Regions from separate parts of the Lysinibacillus sp. JK80 genome, predicted to be linked through region 1. Evidence: riboswitches for the same ligand, from Rfam matches in the RefSeq annotation. Region 1 holds a riboswitch; each other region holds the start of a gene.
The links. Region 1 has a riboswitch for S-adenosylmethionine ahead of HXV90_RS07610 (YezD family protein). Riboswitches for the same ligand answer to the same signal wherever they lie in the genome.
Positions count from the first base shown of each region.

Region 2: linked by a shared signal. The riboswitch ahead of metK (methionine adenosyltransferase) and the one ahead of HXV90_RS07610 (YezD family protein) in region 1 are both predicted to bind S-adenosylmethionine.
Region 3: linked by a shared signal. The riboswitch ahead of HXV90_RS21715 (cyclase family protein) and the one ahead of HXV90_RS07610 (YezD family protein) in region 1 are both predicted to bind S-adenosylmethionine.

Region 1 covers NZ_CP058997.1:1,414,186-1,422,280, forward strand. The annotation lists gene HXV90_RS07585 (formate--tetrahydrofolate ligase) at 1-119, opposite strand, end outside; gene HXV90_RS07590 (cold-shock protein) at 333-533, shown strand; gene HXV90_RS07595 (amphi-Trp domain-containing protein) at 679-957, shown strand; gene HXV90_RS07600 (VOC family protein) at 1,328-2,113, opposite strand; gene HXV90_RS07605 (flavin reductase family protein) at 2,263-2,748, shown strand; gene HXV90_RS07610 (YezD family protein) at 2,839-2,994, opposite strand; SAM riboswitch class I at 3,066-3,161, opposite strand; gene HXV90_RS07615 (DUF418 domain-containing protein) at 3,332-4,426, opposite strand; gene HXV90_RS07620 (TetR/AcrR family transcriptional regulator) at 4,410-5,012, opposite strand; gene HXV90_RS07625 (phosphopantothenoylcysteine decarboxylase domain-containing protein) at 5,115-5,789, opposite strand; gene HXV90_RS07630 (LysR family transcriptional regulator) at 5,861-6,742, opposite strand; gene HXV90_RS07635 (DMT family transporter) at 6,876-7,775, shown strand; gene HXV90_RS07640 (hypothetical protein) at 7,912-8,095, shown strand, end outside.
Region 2 covers NZ_CP058997.1:3,454,448-3,462,542, reverse strand. The annotation lists gene HXV90_RS17290 (alpha/beta hydrolase family protein) at 1-680, shown strand, start outside; gene pckA (phosphoenolpyruvate carboxykinase (ATP)) at 746-2,332, opposite strand; SAM riboswitch class I at 2,726-2,844, shown strand; gene metK (methionine adenosyltransferase) at 3,103-4,299, shown strand; gene HXV90_RS17275 (gamma carbonic anhydrase) at 4,479-4,991, opposite strand; gene HXV90_RS17270 (alpha/beta hydrolase) at 5,126-5,932, shown strand; gene HXV90_RS17265 (alanine/glycine:cation symporter family protein) at 6,059-7,567, shown strand; gene HXV90_RS17260 (tRNA 5-(aminomethyl)-2-thiouridylate-methyltransferase MnmM) at 7,628-8,095, opposite strand, start outside.
Region 3 covers NZ_CP058997.1:4,320,596-4,328,690, reverse strand. The annotation lists gene HXV90_RS21735 (hypothetical protein) at 1-27, opposite strand, end outside; gene HXV90_RS21730 (DUF2225 domain-containing protein) at 50-733, opposite strand; gene HXV90_RS21725 (Cof-type HAD-IIB family hydrolase) at 1,056-1,829, shown strand; gene HXV90_RS21720 (DedA family protein) at 1,891-2,487, shown strand; gene HXV90_RS21715 (cyclase family protein) at 2,518-3,255, opposite strand; SAM riboswitch class I at 3,345-3,450, opposite strand; gene HXV90_RS21710 (YuzC family spore coat inner layer protein) at 3,532-3,930, opposite strand; gene HXV90_RS21705 (helix-turn-helix domain-containing protein) at 4,051-5,622, opposite strand; gene HXV90_RS21700 (ABC transporter substrate-binding protein) at 6,085-7,035, opposite strand; gene HXV90_RS21695 (MFS transporter) at 7,194-8,095, opposite strand, start outside.

The DNA.
Region 1 (8,095 bases):
CCATACTGCTCAAGAGCATCCTCTGGAATACCCGCAGCATTGGCAATTTCCGTAATAGGTTTGATCACTGCTTGACTAGCGATTTCTAAATCTGATAATGGTTGATTTTTCGTTGTCATTTGGCATCCTACTTTCTATGTTGTTCATTTCCATTATAGTCTTAATTGTGAAAAAAAAGAAAGCCAGATATGCAAGCATTTCGTCAATCAATTGACTTATTTGTTCAATTCCTGTATGTTCTAAGAGAAAATGCAATTTTTTCACATTTTCTCAATGAGTGCACCATTTATTTAACTTTATTTTACATTCAAGCGCATTGGAGGCGAATGCTTATGCAACAGGGGATCGTAAAGTGGTTCAATAATGAAAAAGGTTATGGCTTTATTGAATGTGATGATGGCGAAGATGTATTTGTTCATTTTACGGGCATCCAGGAGGAAGGCTTCCGTACACTTGAAGAAGGTCAAAAGGTTTCATTTGATGTTGTGGAAGGCAATCGTGGACCCCAAGCATCAAATGTTGTAAAACTATAAGCGTAATGGGACTATCCGTGTAGTTCCAGATTAGCAGCGGATTAGGAAATGCATCGTTTCCTTCATCCGCTTTTTGTATTGTTTTATAAGCTGAATGCCCCCTCCATGTTATAATAAAAGTAACAATACGTAAGGAGGGATTTCGATGCAAAAACAAACTAAACCCATGACTGAAGTTATTCTGAAGCATAAAGAACGACAAAGTGTAGCAGAATTTGCAGCAACACTGGAAACGATTGCAAAAAAGCTTAAAGAAAATGGTGAATTCACTTTTGTTCAAGACACAGAGCCAACAGTTGTCAGCCCAAGTGAACAGCTCAAAATCGAATACTCCTATACAAAAAAGGGCGACAAGCATTCATTTGAAATTGAATTTGATTGGTATACAGGTACAGAAACACCGAAAAAAATGACAATTGAATAATAATTGGCAACGAAAATCCACTTTTCTGATGAAGTGGATTTTTCCATATTGTTGAATTAAAGATCATGTCACTAGCTAAAACTTTTTAGCAAGGTTGGGGTGATTTCGCTCCAGGGTCTCCTCTGTAACGCTAAATCCACAGGAAAGCAAGTAGCCAGCATCAGAAATTCTATTGATGGTTTTGTTTTTCAATACTTATGTAAAAAGGCGGAAGCAAAAGTGTTTCAGCCCATAAAAATACCGAGCTATCCACTAAAACGCTTACGAAGTGTTTCGGAATAGTTCGGTTTTTCTAGTTATCATGTTTGTTAATTTAAAGATTATTCGGCTTAATGAAGGTCCCAGTTAGTTATGGCCCAGCCTTTTCTCATTATCGATTTATCCAATAAAAAGCACCAGGGCAAACTAAAGTTTCCTTTGTTCGTTTAGGATCCTTTAATGTCACACCAAATGGTCCCTCTTTGACATGACCAAGTGTCATTGTCATCGCGCTCTCTTCCTCATAGAAATCTAAACGCATATTCGGTAGCTGTAGTGACATATACTGCTCATATTGCGTAGGCACTGGTAGCTGTAACACCTCTTGCCACAGCTTAACTGTTGCCTGCATGTCCTTGACGTAGAATTGGACGGATTCCATCGTTATAGCCTGTTTGACATCAATGGCACCACTTGCCTTTAATTGAGCCAAACGCTCTTCATCTTCCTCCGCCCATTCAATCAAAAATGGAAAATCAATTGGCAGATCTGGCTTACCAAAATGCAGTAGCTTCCATTCTACTACAGTGCCATCTGGTCTTGTTCTGCTACATGCATCTGGTCCATATACTTCATAGCCCAATGCTCGCAAGCGTCGACCCTCTTCCTCAATATTTTTTGTGCGCAGAGCAATTCGAGAAAATCCCTGGCGCTCTTGATCACGTTTAAACGTATAATGTAGGGAATATGGGTATTGTGCCGCTTGCTCAAATAAATCACGATCATAGATAGCAATTTGTTCAATATAGCTTAAGCCAAAGTAGCTTAACGTATTATAAGTCCCCCACATCGTGTGCTGCCCACCATTCACTGTATGGACATTTCGTTTATTGAAGAAAACCTTTATATTTTCTGGTGATTCCACTTGATGAACCAAATGATCAAAATATAAAGTCATGGCCATTCCCCTTTCTTTCCCCATTACCTTTACCTGTATGTTTGATTAGTTTAAAATTTACTCAAGAAAAGGAGTTACTAGTAGGATATGAAAAAAAGTTTCGTTTACCTACAAACTCCGTTCACTAATTTCATAAAGAGGTGATTTGAATGACAGATTTAGTAGCTGCTTTTAAATTGGCATTAGGTAATTATCCTACAGGCGTAACAGTTGTCACGACATGTCATGACACAAAACCGATTGGCTTAACCGTCAATTCCTTTGCATCTGTTTCAATCGACCCGCTCCTTATTTTGTGGTCACTCGATAAAAAATCTCAGCTCCATCCTTATTTCACGACTGCGCCAAATTTTGCGGTCAATATTTTAGCGAGTGATCAAGAGCATTTATGTACACTATTTGCCAGTAAAATCCCTGATCGCTTTGCACAAGCAAAATGGTCAACTTCCTCTTTAGGACTACCGATTTTACATGATACAGCAGCTAATTTACAATGTAAAACATTTCAGCAAATCGATGCTGGCGACCATACCATTTTTATTGGGCAGGTCGTAGACATTACAAATGCTCAAAAAGAGCCTTTGCTTTATCATCGCCGTCATATCGGTCCCATACCAAAAAGCTTTTATAGCTAGCCTTTACACAAAAAAAGGGCCACTTGTAAGCACAGGAAATCCTTCATGCTTATAGGTGGCCGTTTGACATAAGTTCTACTGAAATCATTGTTATTTTTTCTGCGGAAATCTCTGCTTTTCAAGCCTATTAATTTGCACAATCACACCATCTTGAATCGTAATATGCACTTCACCAAATTCAAGATTTTGAATCGCCTTCGCAATTGCCTCTAGTTTCTTATCATCTACTTTTACTGACTGAGCCATACGAAACACCCCTTCTTTCTTATTCCTTATTGTTCATAAAGAGGCCAACGCATCAAACTGATTGATAGCCCCTCCTATCTCTCAGACACCATCTGTTGGATTTGGCACCTGTTTTTCGGTTGCCGAGGCTTCATTGGGCCAAGTCCCTCCACCTCTCTTGATAAGAGTACTGCGTTTCTTGAAAATAATTCTATAATTCCGCTATAGGAATGTCAATACAAAATATTAGAAAACCTAGTTGAATACTATGCAATATGTCGTTTAGATTAAAAGACTCCCTAAACCTAAAGTATTTTATGCCTAGTCAGTGAGAAATAGATGGCAATCCATTAATTTATTACGAGCTCCATTTCCTCATTATGAATTCAAGTGGGCCTCGATGATGTTTAGCCCTCCACCATACAGAAACAAAGACACATCCTAAAAAGTAACAGCAGGCATACAGCATGGAAAAAGCAAGTGTTTGGTTCTCCAGCTTTTGGCAAACAATTAGTATTCCAATGCCTATAAAAACATGGCCAACATAATGCGTTAAAGACATTTGTCCTGTTAGGATTAAAGATTGAATGACTTTATTTTTACATGTCTCTACAAGATAGATGGAGCCCACGATGAGGACAATAGCCGAAGCCGAATTAGATAGGACATACATCATATTTGGTGGAATCGGTCCTGTATCAAATAAATACAATGCACTCTCTACATCCAATAAATGAATGGTTGTCATCTTAATGAATACTGTTGAACAAGCCTCAGTCATGATGACTAGCAATAAACCAGTCACCAATAAGATTTTTCGTAATGTACGATTTGTTAAATCTAATGTGCCGATTAACATGCCTATCAGAAAAAAACAAATCCAGGGGAAAAGTGGGTGATAGCCATTAAACAGCAAATTTCTAATAAATCCTGCCGGTGTCCAAAAATCCAGATACTCTAGTAACACATATGTTGGATGCCAGCCAGCAAGGTAATTAAATTGAATTTGAAGCCATTGTGAAAGGATAAGAATGACACCGATAATAAACATCATCCTTTTCTTAGATTGGGCAATCAACCATGCGGCAACAAACATATACACGCCATAATAATGTAAGATATCTCCTGTCCAGCCGATTGCATATAATATTATCCCTATCGTAAATAACAAAAGCGCCCTCTTCCACAAAGTAAGTCGATTTTGACGAAGAAGGATTGGGTCCTTACTCTTTCTAGCCTGACGAGTCATTAAGGCTGTCCCTATTCCTGCTAGCATGACAAATACGGCCGAAGCACGTCCCTCGAAAAGATGTTGGAAGGCAATTAACCATGTTGAACCATTCGTTGTAGAACCTGTTATGACGCCAAAATTGACAATGAACATGCCAAGCATGGCGAGAGCTCTTGCAAAATCAAGACCTTCAATGCGCCGATCATCATTTCTTATTGTCATCTTTGCCCCCTTGGATAACGCTATTCACTGCCTCCTTCCAAATAGCCCTATAGTTCAATTGGTTGCCTGTTAACATGAAATTACCGATATTATCATAGACGAGGGCTAGCATCTGTGCCTTCGCTTCTATATGGGGAGTATCCTCTAGCACGCCTAGCTGTACGCCATATCGTAGGATAGCAACAAAGCTCGTTAAAAAGCTGGTTTCTAGCTCTACTAATTGTCTTTTATAGTTTTCATCGCGGGCCGCTAATAGTACATATTGATTAAATATTTTATTAAAATAAGGGTCCTTGTCCTGTGCCTCAATAGATTTATAGCCTAGCTTAAGTAATTCCTCCTTAAAATTAGCAGAAGAAAGCTCTTTATAATCCACAGCGACATCATGTTGAATTTCTTTGTACAATTCATCAAATATGAAAGCGATTAATTGATCTTTTGATTGAAAATAATAGTAAATGGCTGGTTTTGAAATACCGACCTCTGTAGCAATCATTGCTAAGCTTGTTTTTTCAAATCCATTTTCCGCAAACATCCCATAAGCAATTTCTATAATCTTGTGAAAAGTTTGTTCTTTATTTCCCATTATTACCCTCCTTTTTTACCGACCGTTAAGTAAATATTATAGGATGCTAACCTTTTAGACAAGAAAAAACTGTGTAGAAATATTTCTCTACACAGTTCACATTTATTGATTTTGTAAATACATCATTAAAGCTTCTGCTGTTTTTTGCTTGCCCATTACTTTAAGAGGCTGTCCATCAGCAGGTACAATCCAATGAGGTTCATCCCCCCCATATAAAGATTGAGAGCTATTTGCTACCATAAATTGTGCATTGGCTGTTTCCATACGCAGTCTGGCACGAGCTAACAAGAATTCCTCATCATTCGTTGCTTCGAGTTTAAAGCCTACTAACGTTACATTTGGTTGCCATCCCTTAATTTGACCTAATACTTTTGGTGCTTTTTTAAAATGAATAATAGGTGGTTCGTCAGAAGGCATTTTCCCCGTTTCCTCCATTAAATTACCTGATTGATCATATACTTTGTCAATGACCCAATCAGAGCCCGCAGCCGCCATAATGACAATATCGATATGTTGGTGTTGAACTGCATGACGCACCTTTTGTCCTAAATCCTCTATGCCTTCAAATTGTATCAATGTCATATCATTTTGGTTTTCTGGGAGCTGTGCAAAGTAACCATGCATGTATACTACGTTAGCGCCAGCAGCCAGCGCCGCCTCTGCTAAATAACACCCCATTGTGCCTTTTGATAAATTCGTATGACCTCGTACACGATCCCATTTTTCAAGTGTTCCCCCACTTGTAATGAGTACGGTTTTGCCCTGTAATGTCCCCATACACTCACCTATTTTCTGAAATATATACAAATACTATTTTAACGTAATGTAAGGATAGGCTTCAATAGCCACTATTTTAGGGAGCTGTTTTGTTCTTTTAGCCAAGCACTTAATATCTCTGCAAATTTCTTTGTGACGGGCGAAGCATGGTGTTTCATGGCAATACCAATCGTTCGGTAGCCACCTTGCTTTAACGGAATCGCTCTCAATGTTGGCGGTAAATTTTGAATAACCAACTGAGGTAAAATACTGATCCCTAAATGATGAGAAATCATGGAAAGAATCCCTACCTCCTCGGAAAGCTCAAAGCGGATATTCGGCTTAACATGATATTGCTCTAATAGCACCTTGACATCATTTGTCCCTTTATAGGAAGTCATAATAAATGGCATATCCTCTAAATCTACGATATCAATTTCTGTCTTATCAAACAATGGACTTTTATCCGAAACAATACATAATAATGGGTCTTGTTGGAGCTCAGTGAACTGATATTGCTCTGACTTTTGACCATTCAAAAATCCTGCTTCTACTTCACCACTTAAAAGCCATTGTTCAATTTCATAGTAATCTCCCTCTCGTAACTCCACCTGTATCCCTGGAAATTGATTATCCATAATTCGAACAATTTCTGGCATCCAATTGGAAGAAATACTCGATATCACACCAATTCGAACCTTACCTCGTGTCACGCCATGAATGTGAGCTGCTTCCTGTTGCAATAATTCCTGAGCATCCAAAACCTGACGCATTGCCCTTAGCATTGTTTGTCCCTCACTCGTTAATGTCACACCCACACGACTTCGATGAATGAGCGCAAAGCCAAACTCTTTTTCTAAACTCGACACGGCATGACTCACAGCAGATTGTGTTAACCCTAGCGCATCAGCTGCTTTTGTAAAGCTTGCCACCTCTGCCACCTTTGTTAAAATCTCATATTTCACTAAGCTCATCTGCAATCCCTCTATATACATGAATTTTTTTAATCCTATTCATTATAAACATTCGTTTTACTAATCACAACACAAGATATATAGTAATTTTTAGTATAAAACTGTTTTAGTACACAGATGGTAGGTGAACATAATGAGTATCCAAGGAAAAGCAAATGTATTGATGGTTATTGTCACAATGTTTTGGGGGCTCTCTTATACCTTTATGGTCATGGGGCTAGAAACGTTGGCAGTTTATAATGTGGTGGCATTACGTTGTATCATCGCATTTTTCGTAGCAGGACTTATTTTTTACAAACGGATGATCAAAGTAAATGGTAAAACATTAAAATATGCGGCTATTCAAGGATTTTTATTATTCATTGTGTTCGCGTTAAGTTTATTTGGTTTACAATCTACTTCTGTTTCAAATGCTGGCTTCATCTTAAGCCTAACGGTCGTGTTAGTGCCGATTTTCAGCAGCTTTATTGAAAAAAAATTACCTTCTCGAGCAGTTAGCTTTGCAATCATTTGTACCATGATTGGTATTACCGTCTTAACAGCACACGGCTCATTCACATTCCATAAAGGTGATTTATTAGTAGCAATTGCTGCGTTATGTTATTCAATTTATTTACTTTTAAATAGCTCATTCACACGAAATGTAGAGTCCATTTCATACGGAATTTATCAGCTTGGCTTTGCTGGAATTTATGCACTTGTGTTAACCTTTCTATTCGAAACACCAACAATGCCAAATTCAGCGATATCCTGGATTGCTATTTTAGGGCTTGGCATCATCTGTAGTGCGTTTTGCTTTGTTGGTCAAACTGTTGCACAACAGTATACTTCTGCTACACATACAGGTCTTATATTCTCCTTAGAACCAATTTTTGCGGCTATGTTTGCCATGATGTTTATCGGAGAAGGCATAACAATGAAATTAATGATTGGTGGCAGCTTCATTCTTATAGGGAATTTAGTAGCACAATTAGAGCATTTCCATGTATTACGTTTTATGAAAAAGGATGCACAGGAAAAAGTCATACAATAATATAGTGCATATGAATAAAAAAGGAAGCTGAGAGTTATTTCTCAAGCTTCCTTTTCTACTATGTATTGAATTTATAGCACGATTACATGTAAAATAGTATAACTTTTATAGGGACGAAAATAAAGGAGATTCATACATGCAAATTCAAACCTTACATACGTCATATTATTTACCAACCAAGGATAATCAACCAATTCAAACACAAAACCTACTGGATTTAATGAGACATGTCGGTGGCCGTGAAGAGGAAGACGAAAAAAAGAACAAATCGAAAATTGAGGTCAGATACGAAAATGGCTATGTACGTCAATACCTTGTCA
Region 2 (8,095 bases), 2.0 Mb from region 1:
GTATAAAAGGATTATTAGCAGAGCCAAAGACTGAAGGTACATATGATGGCTTTTTATATTTAAGAGGCGGCATGCAAAGCATTGGGATGGTAAGACCATCTCGTATTGCACAATTTGCGGCGCAGGGCTTTATCGTATTTGCCCCATACTATCGTGGGAATCGTGGGGGAGAGGGGCGTGACGAGTTTGCAGGGGCAGACCGTTACGATGCGGTCTATGCCGTAGATGTACTCAAACAATTCTGCAATGACAATATCCATGTTTTTGGTTTTTCACGAGGTGGTATTATGGCTCTGTGGACAGCTATTTTAAGAAGGGATATTACTTCTGTTGTAACATGGGCAGGTGTTTCTGATGCAACGGCCACTTATTGGGAACGTACAGATATGCGCAGAATGATGAAGCGTGTTATTGGAGGAACACCTAATCGTGTACCAGAAGCGTATGATGCAAGAACACCACTTTTTGAGATAGAGCGTATAACAGCTCCCGTTCTTATCATTCATGGCTATCGTGATGAAAATGTGGATATTGAACATGCCAGACAATTGGCATTTTTTTTAGAGGAAGCAAATAAATCATTCGAAACTTGGTATGATCTTAACTATGCACATCAATATCCACCAGCAAAAAATCGTGAAACTGTCCGTGCTCTTTGCAAGTGGATGAAACAACAATAAAGCATAGAGAAAACAAAAAGACAAAGGGAACGAATAAATTGTTCCCTTTGTCTTTTATATAGACGTTATTTTAATGGACCACCAAGTGTAGTGATGGCTTCAGAAACGTTTGAGAATTTCTTGAAGTTTTCGTTGAATAAGCCTGCAAGCTCAGCAGCTTTTGCATCGTATGCAGCTTTATCTGCCCAAGCTTCACGAGGATTTAACACTTCTGAAGGTACGCCTTCAACTGCTGTTGGAATGTGTAAACCAAACACAGCATCTTGTGTTGTTTCAACATCTGCTAATTTACCATCGATTGCTGCACGGACCATTGTACGTGTGTAAGACAGTTTCATACGGCTACCTGTGCCATATTCGCCACCAGTCCAACCAGTGTTTACTAAGTATACCTGTGCACCGTGCTCGTCAATTTTTTGTCCTAACATTTCTGCGTATACTGTTGCAGGAAGTGGAAGGAATGGAGACCCGAAGCAAGTAGAGAATACTGGTTCTGGCTCAGTCACACCACGTTCAGTTCCAGCAAGTTTAGAAGTGAACCCGCTTAGGAAGTGATACATCGCTTGTTCTTTTGTTAATTTACTGATTGGAGGTAACACGCCAAATGCATCAGCTGTTAGGAAGATGATTGTTTTTGGATGACCTGCAACAGAAGGATCAACGATATTTTCGATGTATTGGATTGGATAAGCTACACGTGTATTTTCTGTTAGCGAACCATCATCATAGTCACAAATACGAGTTTCTGGATCAACAGCTACGTTTTCTAATACAGAGCCGAAGCGGATTGCATTGTAGATTTCTGGTTCTTTTTCAGCAGAAAGGTTGATTGTTTTTGCATAGCAACCACCCTCAATGTTGAATACACCATTATCAGACCAACCGTGTTCATCGTCACCGATTAGCTTACGATCAGGATCAGCTGATAACGTCGTTTTACCAGTACCAGATAGACCGAAGAATAACGCTACATCGCCAGCTTCACCAACGTTTGCTGAGCAGTGCATTGAAAGAATACCTTGTTGTGGTAATAAATAGTTCATGATACCAAAGATAGATTTTTTCATTTCACCAGCATATTCTGTACCACCAATTAAAATAATTTTCTTTTCAAGTGATACGATGATGAATGTTTCAGAAGCAGTACCATCAACCGCAGGATCTGCTTTAAAGTTAGGAGCTGAGATGACAGTGAAGTCGGCAACATGAGAAGCTAATTCATCTGCTGTTGGACGGATAAATAATTGATGAGCAAAAAGATTGTGCCATGCGTATTCATTGATAACTTGAATGCTTAATTGTGAGTCTTTGTCAGCACCTGCAAAGCCCTTGAATACGAATAACTCGTCACGTTCTTTTAAATATTTTATTACTTTTACATATAGGTTATCGAACACTTCAGAAGAAATCGGTTGGTTGACTTTACCCCAGTCAATTTGATCTTTTGTGCTTTCTTCTTCTACCGTATATTTATCTTTAGGTGAACGACCAGTGTATTTGCCAGTTTCTGCACGAACTGCGCCATCTACTGTTAACATTGCTTCACCACGAGATGTAGCTTTTTCTGCTAATTGTGGTACTGAAAGTTGAACATTAATGTTACCGCCGTTTAATAATTCCTTCAGTTCGTTTGCAATTTCTACTGAATTCATCGATTAAATACCATCCTTTTTTATAGTATTCCCTTGATTTAGAGGGATTTTTTCTTAATTTCAAAAATAGTATAACACAATTGCTTAAATAATCTATACTAATTAAGAAATTATTTTAGAGTTTTTACCACTTTTCAATAAACTGACAAAAAATAATGTTTTTCGAGTAGAATACCATCAATCCTACTGTAATTAGGCACGAAAATTGAGCCACACATATGTTACCACAAGTAGCTAGGTATGTTGTAGGGATTAATTTGCTTCTATTTACATCATCATCCAAGTATGAAAAGTTTTTGTGTAATAAGTTCGTTCTTTCCTTTCTATACAGTAATACATAAGAAAATATTTGACAACGTTCGACCTTTTCAGTAACATGAGATTGAACGGATACTCTTATCCCGAGCTGGTGGAGGGTCAGGCCCTGTGAAACCCGGCAACCTGCATGAACTATTTCACGACATGCGTTGGTGCCAACCTGATGCAAGGGAACATCCCTTGAACGATAAGAGTGAAAGGTTACGCAGTCATTATTCCTTTCCTCATGTAAAGTAACGTGAGAAAAGGATTTTTTTATTGTTAAAATTCAATGTAAAGGTAAGTATATGTAGTTCTTTCCTTATTATAATGACGGATCTTTCGAAATCCTCGTGTTAAAAGCAGCAGTAACGGCTTGAGAGTTCAATCCTTAGGAGCGGACTTGACATGGGTAATGAGTACCGTATTCATACACAACTACTTATTGTAAGAGTATTTAGGAGGAAAACCAAATGACAAACCGTCGACTGTTTACATCAGAGAGTGTAACAGAAGGACATCCAGATAAGATTTGTGACCAAATCTCGGATGCCATTTTAGATGCTATTTTAGCAGAAGATCCAAATGCACGTGTAGCGTGTGAAACAACTGTAACAACAGGATTAGTATTAGTAGCAGGAGAAATTACTACTTCTACTTATGTGGATATTAAAGGTATTGTTCGTGACACTGTAGCTGAAATTGGCTATACACGAGGTAAATATGGCTTTGATGCTGAGAACTTAGCGGTGCTTGTGGCAATTGGTGAACAATCACCTGATATTGCTCAAGGTGTTGATCAGGCATTAGAGGCACGTGAAGGCTCTATGACAGATGCTGATATTGAAGCAATTGGTGCTGGTGACCAAGGCTTAATGTTTGGCTATGCATGTAATGAAACACCAGAGCTAATGCCATTACCAATTAGCTTGGCACACAAATTAGCACGCCGTTTAACAGAAGTACGTAAATCAGGTGAACTTGCCTATTTACGTCCTGATGGTAAAACGCAAGTAACGATTGAATATGATGACAATAATGTACCGGTTCGCGTGGATACAATTGTTATTTCAACACAGCATGATGAAGAAGCAACACTTGAACAAATTCAAGCAGATTTAAAAGAATTTGTTATTGCACCAGTCGTACCAAGTGAATTATTAGATGCTAATACGAAATACTTCATCAATCCAACTGGCCGTTTTGTAATTGGTGGGCCAAAAGGTGATGCTGGATTAACAGGACGTAAAATCATTGTTGATACATACGGTGGTTATGCACGTCACGGTGGTGGTGCCTTCTCAGGTAAGGATGCAACCAAGGTAGACCGTTCGGCGGCATATGCAGCACGTTATGTAGCGAAAAACATCGTAGCAGCTGGCTTAGCAGAACGTGCTGAAGTGCAACTTGCCTATGCGATTGGCGTTGCTCAGCCTGTTTCCATTGCTGTCGATACATTTGGCACAGGTAGAGTGAAAGAAAGCGAGATCGTTGAATGGGTACGCGAGCTATTCGATCTACGCCCAGCAGGTATCATTAAAATGCTTGATCTTCGTCGTCCAATTTATAAACAAACTGCTGCGTATGGACATTTTGGTCGTACAGATTTAAATGTACCATGGGAGCAAATTGATAAAGCAGACGCGCTACGAGAAAAAGCACGTTTATAAACTATTGAACTAAAGTAATGAAGTCATTAGAAAATTATTCTAATGTATTAATAAACAAAGGAGCAACATTGCTCCTTTTGTTTTTTTTACAAAAATACCTCGCTAGGATTCGTGAACATATTCGGTACACGAAAACGCGAGGGATTTTTTCGTTAGTATTGATTTTTTGTGTAGGTTATTTATTTCTGAAGTGATTTATAATATTGACCTTTTTCTGCGTATTCTCGTACGATGCGTTCCATATCCTCTTTATCTTCAGCATTTAATTCTCGGACAACTTTTGCTGGACGACCTAATGCTAAACTATTTGGAGGAATGACTTTACCAGGAGGTACTAGGCTTCCAGCTCCAATAAATGCACCTTCTCCAATCTCAGCTCCGTCTAAAATAATGGATCCCATACCAATTAAGGCATTTTTGCGAATTGTACAACTATGTAAAGTGACTTGGTGTCCAACTGTTACCTCATCTTCAATAATGAGCGGATATTTTGGGCTTTGGTGTAAACAGCAAAGATCCTGAATACTGACACGTTTACCGATAATCGTTGGGGAAACATCACCACGAATAACCGTATTAAACCAAATGGTTGTTTCGGCGCCAATTGTTACGTCGCCCGTAACAGTTGCGTAATCAGCAATGAAAACAGACGGATCGATCTTTGGCGTTTTATCTTTAAATGGATAAATCATGAAAATCGCCTCTTTTCTTTCTATAATGTAGTATTATCGTATCAAATACGCAACTTTATGGAAATATAAAATTAAAATGTGCTATTTATTTCGATATAATCAAAGTGTAATTATTTTTTAGGAGGACTATGTAAATGTGGAAATGGGAAGCTGATGGACAAGCAAAAGCTGTGATTGCTATTCTTCATGGTGCTTATGAAAATCACCGTTGGTATGCATGGCTGATAGAGAAATTAAGATTAGAAGGCTTCCACATAGTCATGGGGGATTTACCGAATCATGGTGGTAATGCAAGATTTGCTAGAGTCCATGATGAAGACTTCAAATTGTACAATAAGTATACACGAAACCTGATTGAAAATGCTTTTTCATATAATTTACCAACCTTTGTAATAGGGCATGGACTAGGTGCAACATTAATCCTCCATACACTGCAAAAGAGACAATATGAATGTGCAGGCATTATTTTAACATCACCTTGGTTGCAACTAAAGCTATTACCAGGTAAATTAACAAATGCTTTAACAAGTCTAAGTGCGTTAACAGCCAATGTTAAGTTGACACATGATATTACATTAGAGAAATTAACGCGTAGTGTTGAAGGCAGAGAAGAAATGAAAGATGATGTACCGCTCATGTCTGTTGTTTCTGTGAAATGGTATCGAGAACTTCAGCAAATGATGAAAAATTTAGTGATGCTGCCTAAAGGTGAAATGCCTAATATGCCTATGCTAATTATGACAGCTGAGAAGGATAAAATTACGGACACTCGCCAAACCCGAAATTGGCTTCATCAACAGGAATTCACAGAATTTCAGTTTAAAGAATGGGCAAATTGTTATCATAATTTATTTCATGAGGGAGAGCGCGAAGAAATTTATATGTATACACGAGATTTTATTAATAATGCTCTTCGAAGAATTGGTTATATAATTAAATAGGTTTATCCCCTTCCATTTACTAGGTTACTTACTTAAATATTGTTACTCAAAAATAATATTGTAATTTTCTGAAAAGTGTAATACTATAATGATCTAAAGTAAGGTATTTTAAATTGGAGGGGTAAAATGGATGTAATTGTGGAGAAGTTGAATGGTATTTTATGGGGACCATGGTTTATTTATGGTATCTTATTGATTGGGTTATTTTTCTCAATTATCACAAGGTTCCTACAGGTAAGGCACATTAAAGATATGTTTGTTTTAATGTTTAAAGGGGAGAAATCGGAAAAGGGAATATCCTCTTTCCAAGCAATGTCTATCGCATTATCAGGACGTGTAGGTACAGGTAATATTGCTGGTACTGCGACAGCAATTGGAATGGGAGGACCTGGTGCTGTCTTTTGGATGTGGGCAATCGCTTTCATTGGTGCGGCTACCGCGTATGTAGAATCAACATTAGCTCAAATCTATAAAGAAGAGAAAGATACAGAATATCGTGGTGGACCGGCCTTTTACATAGAAAAAGGAATGGGTCAAAAATGGTTTGCAGTAATTTTTGCTGTGGCGGCTTTAATAGCAATGTTAATTTTGATGCCTGGTGTGCAGTCAAATGCCATCGCAGGTGCTGTTGAAAACGCTTTCGGTTTGGATACATGGATCACAGGACTTATAATTGTTGTGTTACTAGGTGCTATTATCATTGGTGGTATTAAATCAATTGCAAACGCTGCTCAAATTATTGTACCATTTATGGCATTAGCTTATATCATTATGGCAATTGTCATTATTTTTATGAATATTTCACAAGTACCAACAGTTATCGGATTAATTTTTTCTAGTGCATTTGGTGCTCAAGAAATTTTTGGCGGGGTTATTGGTTCAGCGATTGCTTGGGGTGTTAAACGTGGAATTTACTCTAATGAGGCTGGTCAAGGAACTGGTGCTCACCCTGCGGCAGCTGCGGAAGTATCACATCCTGCTAAGCAAGGAATTGTACAAGCCGCGTCTGTTTATATTGATACATTATTAATTTGTTCTGCTACGGCATTTATGATTTTATTTACAGGTATGTACAATGTACAAGATGAAAAGGCAGCTGAGGGAGCAGATCCATTTATCCATATTGGAGAATTTAATAGTGGTGGATTAGCAGGCGATGAGCAAATGACTTTTGCGAAAAGTATTGAAGCAGGAGCTGCGTATACACAATATGCAGTTGACTCATCATTACCTGGCTTTGGTGCTCCATTTGTAGCCATTGCGTTATTCTTCTTTGCCTTTACAACAATCATGGCTTACTACTATATTGCAGAGACAAATGTCGCTTACTTATTTAGAGGTAGCACAGAAAAGGTATTCATTTGGATTGCGAAAATTGCCATTTTAGTTGCAGCCTTTTATGGTACAATCCGTACGTCTGGTCTAGCATGGGCAATGGGAGATGTAGGTCTTGGTTTGATGGTTTGGATTAACGTTATAGCTATTTTAATTATCATGAAACCAGCTATTGTCGCATTAAAAGATTACGAGAAACAGAAAAAAGAAGGAAAAGACCCAGTCTTTGATCCTCGTAAACTAGGAATTAAAGGTGCAGATTTCTGGGTTGACTATAATGAAAAACGCAATAACAAGTAGATAAAGAGCAAGGCGATCAGCTAGTTTGATAGAAACTACTGATCGCCTTTTAGCATGTAATCATTGAATAGGATATTCTTTCATTTTCTCTAATGCAATGACGAAGGGTGGATCATTTTGTTGATTCAGAAATGCGTATTTTAAGACATGAACATATTTTTGTGGCAGTTGGCTTACATAATCAATGACCTTATCACGCTCTTCTTTTCCACCTGGATGACCATGATAAATAACAAGAACAATCAAACCGCCAACTTTTAAGAGCTTTAATATATTCTCAATGGCTTGGATTGTTGTATTAGGTCTTGTAATAATATCATGGTTGCTACCAGGTAAATAGCCGAGATTGAAGATTGCCGCAGTTACTGGCTTGTGTACAAACTGTGTAACTTCTTCATGCCCTTTATTTAAAACGAGTGCTCGATGTTCTAAACCATTATCTAAAAGTCGGAGGAGTGTCGCGTCAACCGCCTCTTTTTGGACATCAAAGGCATAAACTTGCCCTTCATCCCCAACAAGCTGTGCCAG
Region 3 (8,095 bases), 1.8 Mb from region 1:
ATCAATTTTCTTTTGAAATAGCAACATAATTAATCATCTCCTCGTCCCATTAATTAATGATTTCATTAATTGTTATGGGTTGTTCGTCATATTTATAATTTTCCCAACGATTGCGTGCAAGCTTGCGATATTTTGGCGAAACATTTCGATCAGCGATTAAGCGTGAAAATCCTTTTTTTGCTTCAGGAATATCACCAAGTCGAAGGCTTAATTCAGCATGTAAAAACTGAATTCTCTCTCCACCTTCTTGATTAGAGGCAAAGGATTTACTATAAAAGTCTCTAGCTGCAAAAAGATAACGCTTTTCGGATTCTTCGTCCTTTTTTAATCGATAGAGCCAAGCAATTTTTAAAGCGAAATTCGCCATTAAAAGAGATTCTTCCATTGATGCACGGGATACTAAATAGGCGAGCTTAAAACTGATAATGGCATCATCAATTGTACGTTCCTGACAGATATCCATAGGTTTCTGGAGCTCTTTAATGTATAGTTCATCAATGAGTAGCATGAAAGGTCCATATGTCCGTGTCATAGATTTATGGTAGGCATAACCACAATGTGGACATACGGCAACTTCATATAGCAAAGGGTTTAGGCCATCGTAAACAGGCATGAAATCCGTCTGTTCTTCGATAATTTTATATCGATTAGGGCGAACTTTATAAGTTGTAAACTGCTTTTTGCAAAATTTACAATCCACACTACTTTCATAGTAGTAAATGTTAAATGCCATAAGAATCAACTCCTTTGCGTGCACTAAAATTTTATTTCTTTTGTTCTATTTATACGTAAGATTTTATCGTTCAATGTATTTAAGATATTATCTTTTATTTTAACAATTTTGTGTTCTTTGGTATACTCCTTTAGAATTATTAAATAAAAATATTCAAGGAAATTTTAGTTAAATATTATTATAAATACGCTTGTAATTGTTTTTATCGGTGGTGCAAAAGGAAGTTATATAGTTTGCTTAAAGTTTGTCAAAATACTTTCACATATTTCATGGGAGAAAAATTATAAATTAGTTCTAAATGACTATAAAGGAGGTGCTCAAAATGAAGTATAATATCGTGTTTTTTGATGTAGACGGCACATTGATTAATTACGAGGATGGCTGTGTGGAAGAAAGTACAAAACAAGCTATTCAGCTATTGCAAGAAAAAGGAATCCATCTTGTAGCGGCTACTGGAAGACCCTTATCTATGTGCTATGAGTTAAAAGCACTGGGGATTGAAACCTTTATTACTGCAAATGGGGCCTATGTGAAACATAAGGATCTTGTCATACATAAAACTCCGATTGCCAAAGAAATTGTCCACAATGTACAGGCTTTTGCACAGGAACAGCAGCATAGCCTAACATTTTTTACAGAGGAGTTATCCATGAATAGCATACAAAGTCCAGTAGCTTTAAGAGCGATGCAAGAAACTTTATCTTTAGGGGATTTTCCACTTATAAATGAAAAAATTGTAGATGAAGAGGTTTTTCTCATGTGTCTATATGTGGATGAGCTGGCTGAAAAAAGATATACTAGCCAATTTTCGAATATATTTTTACAGCGTTGGCATCCTTATATTGTGAATGTATTACAGCAGAATGTTTCGAAGTCTATAGCTATTAAAGCGGTGCTTCATCATTTCAATATTGACCCTAAGAATGCGATTGCCTTTGGGGATGGGGATAATGATGTTGACATGTTGGAATATGTAGGAGTAGGAATTGCCATGGGAAATGGTAGTAAAGCTCTAAAAAGTGTTGCGAATTTTGTTACAAAGACATCTACGGATGGCGGTATCAATTTTGCTTTACGTCAGCTTCAAGTCATTTAGAGCGCTGAGGTTACACTATATATAGCAGGTAGATTTTAATAAATTTTAGGTGGGATGATTTATGGCACATCACGTGCAGTCTCTAATTGAACATTACGGATACTTTGGAATTATCGTGATTCTAATTGGAGGTATTGTAGGGGTGCCACTTCCTGATGAGGTGTTTCTAACTTATGTAGGCTATAGTGTTTACCGAGAAAGTCTTGAACATATTCCTGCTTTAGTCAGTGCAATGATTGGTGCGGTTGGAGGCATTACCTTAAGCTACTATATTGGTTATCGTTTTGGCTTACCGTTATTGCAGAAATATGGCCCTAAAATTCATATTACAGAGCAAAAAATTGACTTTACGAAAAAGATGTTTACAAAAATAGGACCTACCCTATTATTAATTGGCTATTTTATCCCCGGGGTACGTCATTTGACAGCGTATATTGCGGCTATTAATAATTATCCTTATAGGAAGTTTGCGCTTTTTGCCTATACAGGGGCATTTATCTGGACGTTCACATTTATATCATTAGGAAAGATGCTTGAAGAGAAATGGCGATTTGTTGGATACTATCTGACTCATTATAGTATCTATCTTATCCTTTTATTTATTGTAGGGATGCTCATTGCTTACTTTTTATTCAAAAAAAGAAATGGACAAACATAAAAGTCGGTATACGCTATACCGACTTTTATGTTATGGCAAAATAGCAAATGAGCGCACAGGGAAGCCAGATGCTTTTTCTGGCTTAGGTACGATATTGAAGATGATAGCGCCTTTCGCAGGTAGCTTGTCTAAATTCGTCATTAGCTCAATTTGATAGGTGTCTTGGTCAAGCACAAAATATTCGCCATCTAGCTTGCCATTTTTACGAAAATCAGCAGCAGAGTCCGTATCGAAAGTTTCATGACCAATTGCGCTTACCTTGCGTTCTTTTAGTAAAAACTGTAAAGCTTCTAAACCCCAGCCAGGGATATGGTTATGTCCATCTGCATCCTTATTACTGAAAGCCTCTTTATCTGGCCAGCGCTTACTCCAATCTGTGCGTAATGCTACAAATGTTCCTGCTTCAATTTCTCCATGCTTGTCCTCAAAATCAAGAATATCTTCAACACTTAATGAAAAATCATGGTTGCTCGCAGCCTCTTGTGATTTATCAATAACAACAAGGGGAAGAACAAGCTCTTTTAGTTCTAATTCTTCTAAGTAGCGAGTATCTCGCACAAAATGAATGGGTGGGTCGATATGTGTGCCATATTGACCAGGGAACGTGAATTGTTGAGCGAAGAAACCGTCCTTATGAGAAAATAACGTTTCAAATTTAGCGTCCTCAAACATAAAAAAATGTGGTGAATTAGGGCCGAATGTATGTGTTAAGTCAACCCACTGTTTGGATTTTAATAATTGCAATGCTTGTAAAAGTTCATTAGACATCGATTTCCCTGCTTTCTGTAAAAATAGTTGTAAATAAAAAGGAGTCCCCTAATAGAAGAGGACTCCTGCTGCAACAACGGTAGTTCTTCTTCTCATCTTCAAGGCTGATCATTTTGCCAATTGGAATTAGCACCATACTGTTAGCTGGTTGCTGAGACTTCATCGGGCCAATCCCTCCGTCTCTCTTGATAAGAAAAGTAATATAAGAATTTTCAGAAATAACAATACAAACACTTTAGCATAGTTTTTTATAGTTTACAAGTTCACTAGGAATTTTCACCAATTCAAATTTAAGGTGACTCCACAACAATCATTATCAATAAGGCGTATTCTAAAACTGTCTGGTGTATAGTTTGTTTCAAATTTCATCGTAATGCCTGTTGATGTGATTAATTTTTCAACCTCTGTTTTATTTGAAAGTTGAGCAGCATTCATTAAATCATGTGCGAATTGTTGGGAGCTATCTATTTTATCCGTAAGTAATTGGGCTTGCTGCATCATCGCCTTTATCCGTGATGCTGAAGCTTTTAATTTGTGTGTATCGACAGGTGGAAAAGGATTATTGGTCGGCATTGCTAGATGTTGCGAAAAGGGTCTAATGGCAAAATGATTAGCGATAGGCGATGTTGGATAATGATAGGGATGCACAAAATACGGATAAGGATTGTAATACAAGGTTATTCCTCCTATCCTATAACTGATATTCTATCTTATGTAGCCAAACGGCTTTCGGTGTTATTAGCAGTGCAATGTTTGTCCTAATCATTTAAAAAGGAAGCTAAAGTAAGCTTCCTTTTAGCCAAGTACATTCAAGACATCATCAATTTTTTTACTATGTGATAAAATGCCATAATTCATCCATGTTAAAAAGTCTACTTCATAGACACAGTTGCTTTTAACGGCAGCTAGGTTTTTCCAAGTAGGAGTTTTTAAAATAGCACGTTCCTCATTTTCATAAATGGAATGTTGTTTATCAAAGGTAATAAATAAATGATCAGCATCTAATTGCAACAATTGAGCAAATGTCAGTTGTGCTTTACGTTGATTGTGCGGAATACTCCATACTAGTGAATGTGGCATTAAACCTAAGTCACGATATAAAATTGGGCCCGTATAGCCACATTCAGGACCCGCGTATAGAGTAATGCCAATGGCTGAAATACGGAGAAATGCTACACTTTGCCCATAAACAGATTTGCTAAGAATTCCTTTTGCTTGTTGTACTTTATCTTCATATTGTAGGATTACGTCTTGCATCAAGGAGGTTTTTCCTGTTAGATCTGCAATTTTAAATAAAGTAGATTGCCAATTCTCTCCAGGGTGTGAAAGATGGCAGACGGGGGCTACTTCATCTAAGTGCTGAAAGGATTCCCAACGCTCTACACCAGAATCTAACATAATTAAAGTTGGCTTATAGTTAAAGAGTCGATCCATTTCTCTATTTTGTACATCGATATCTGGCACTTTCTGTAGACCTAAATAGTCTTGTTTTCCCCATTTTGAATGACTAAATTGAGCAATTGGCGTAATCCCAAGCGCAACAAAGAAATCTTCTAAGAATGGTGCAAATACACGTATATGGCTGCTTTGATTTCTTCGATATTGTCCTGGAGAGATGCCAACATGTTCTTTAAAACGACGATTGAAATAATACTCATTATTAAATCCGACAGACAGGCTAATTTCAAATACTCGATCATTTGTTGTCATTAATAATTGCTTAGCTTTTTCAATACGAAGTTTATTTAAATAGTGAAGAGGAATTTGTCCCGTAATATCTTTAAAAATGCGCGTATAATTCCATCTTGGTACGTCAGCTAGCTGTGCTAGCTGCTCAACCGTCCACTCTTTTTCAAAATGTTTATGTAAATGGTTAATGGACTGCTCAACAGATTGTCGATCATTTTTTTGCATCTGCTTGGGTATGGTTTGATGTAAGAGTAATAACATCAGCTCTTGAAAGTGTACATGCTGTTCAAAAATCGTGTGTTCATCCTCCGCTAACCGGTTCTGATAGATGACTTCTAGCAGTCTATGACATTGTGAAAAGGGGAGAAGATGTCGTTCGCTGATACTTGTAAAATGACTATATGAATTCTGACTATTGCTGAGATTGACAATGTTGAATTGTAATTGATAAAAACAAAGGTGCTCACTTTGAATATGGATACTAACCGTGTTATTTGGCGGAATCAATATGCACTTTTCTTCACTAAAATGAATGATGTCATGATCTATTTCTAGCTTTCCGCTACCATTCATTACGATGAAAAGTGTATAGAAATCACTACTAATCAATAACTTTTTTGATGATTGAATTGAATAAGAGATATTTTGTAACGTATAAACATGTGTTAAGTTACCCATTGATAATTCACCCCTTTTTTGAATTGGCAGAACAACACAAAGAAAGCCCTCATTAAGAGCTTTCTTCATGTTGTTGAAAAAGATCATATGACTAGTAGAAAAAGTCCATTTAGCAAGGCAAGGGGTTGATTTCCGCTCCGCCAGCGTCCTTTCCAGGGGGCGTCTGATGAGCCGCTTCACTCACTTGCGTTCGCTCCAGGGTCTCACCTATGACGCTAAATCTCCTAGGAGTGACGCTGGCTCCACTCCAATCAACCATGCTGCTAACATGTCTTTTCTTCTTTCGAACTAGCAGTAGGGAACAAAAAAGTCTATTAAAGAGAGGATAGGCACTTATTTCAATGTGAAGAAGTGATGAGTGACAACACCTGTCCATTTTCTCCTTCACAAAAGTGCTATTGATTATTTTGTTTTTTAACACTAAGCCAAAGAAAGCCCTCGTTAAGAGCTTTCTTTGGAAAATTATTTGACGAACCATTTCTCTAGATCATCATACTTTAGCAAGTTGGCTGTGATTGCGCCAGATTGCCAATATGTGCGATCAGCAATATAAACATGCCCATTTTTTACAGCAGGGAGTGTTTTCCATAGTGTACTATCTAACCATTTAATGGCTTCTTGGTTTTCTTTAGACTCCCATGTTCCGTTTGAAGGGAAAAGGATGATATGATCCGCATCTAATTCCGTGATAGCCTCTTCTGATAAAACCTCGTGAAACTCTGTCATATCACGGGCTAATGGGTGTGGTGTTAAGCCTGTCTCTGTGTAAATATAGCCAGAGTAGCGATTTTTAATGCCAAATAACGCTAATGTATTATCTGCTACATTTAGTCGTACAACAGCAACTGTTTCGTCTCCAATTGATTCATCTAGTTTTGCTTTTAAATCGGAAACACGTTGCTCATATCGATCAACCATTTCTTTTGCTTTATCGGAAATATTTAAAACATCAGCTATTGTTTTTGCAATTTCACGTGGATCTTGTAGAATATCTTCTTTCAAGCGGTAAGTAGGCGCTACCTTTGAGTATTCATCATACTTTGCCTTGTCCGCGGCACCATCTACAATGATTAAATCAGGCTTGGCTTGTAATAATGTTTCCATGCTACCAGTAATGTCGAACTCAGGAACATCTAATCCTAAATAGTCCTGTTTTCCCCAAGATGGGTGATACCATTGCACAACGGGTTTTACATCCAAAGCAGTTAAATAGTCTTCCAAATAGATAGCAGCTACACGCTGTGGATTTGTAGGAATTTCTACTTTTCCAAACTCGTCTTCTACAATTCTTGTATCTTTAGATGATTGTTCTTCTGTAGCTGTATCCTCTTTTACTTCATTTGAGCCACAGGCACCTAATACGAATATAAGTGCAAAGAAAACTACAAATGAAAAATATCGACCTCTACGCATTTTATTCACTCCTATAGATTTACTAAAACAGTAATGGTATTCCCTCAAATTAGAATGATAATCATTCTCGTTTGTTTCAAGTAAATTATAGGATACTACATATCAACAAACAATACACATTCTCTACTACTTTTTTATACAAAATGAAATTCAGAGAGTTATTGTTTTTTGTTATCGAAAAGTAACCATAAAAGTGTAACAATTGCTGCTAGCATAACCATCAGGAATCCGTATATAGGCGTATGCGCCAACGATTGGTGGCGAATAATAAAGCCTCCGATATATGAGCCTAAAAATATGCCAATGTTGAAAGCAGAAATATTCAATGCTGAGGCCATTGAAATTGCTGATGGTATATATTTTTCAGATAGTAGAACAGCATATAGCTGCAATCCTGGGACATTCATAAACATGAACAATCCCATTGTCAGCACCATTATTAATCCCATAATAGGTGATTCAAGAGTAAAGCCAATGCCAAGCAATGCCAATGCAAGTCCAACAAAAATAATAAAGATGGAACGTAGTGGATTATGATTAGCAAAATGACCTCCAAGAGTATTACCGATAGCTACACAAATACCATAGACAACTAGAATAATGACGACTGTATGTGGGGAATACCCCATATATTGCTCTAAAATAGGTGAAACATATGTGTAGACAACAAAAGCACCGCCGTATCCAATTGCGGTAATGAATAGTATTAAGATCATTCGAATATTGCCTAATACTTTGCCAATATCACGGATAGAGATGGGATTGCCTTTCGATAATTGGCTAGGTACTAAAAATGCATTACTAATTAAACCGACAATTCCAATGACAACAATAAAAATGAATGACATACGCCAATCTGTTACTTGTCCAATAAATGTACCGAGTGGGACACCTGTTACAGTAGCTAATGTTAAGCCAGTAAACATAAAGGCGATAGCACTTGCTCGTTTATTTGGTTCCACTACATCTGCTGCTATAACAGAAGCGATGGACATAAACACACCATGTGCTAATGCTGAAATAATACGTCCGATTAATAGTAATGCGAAATTAGGAGCTA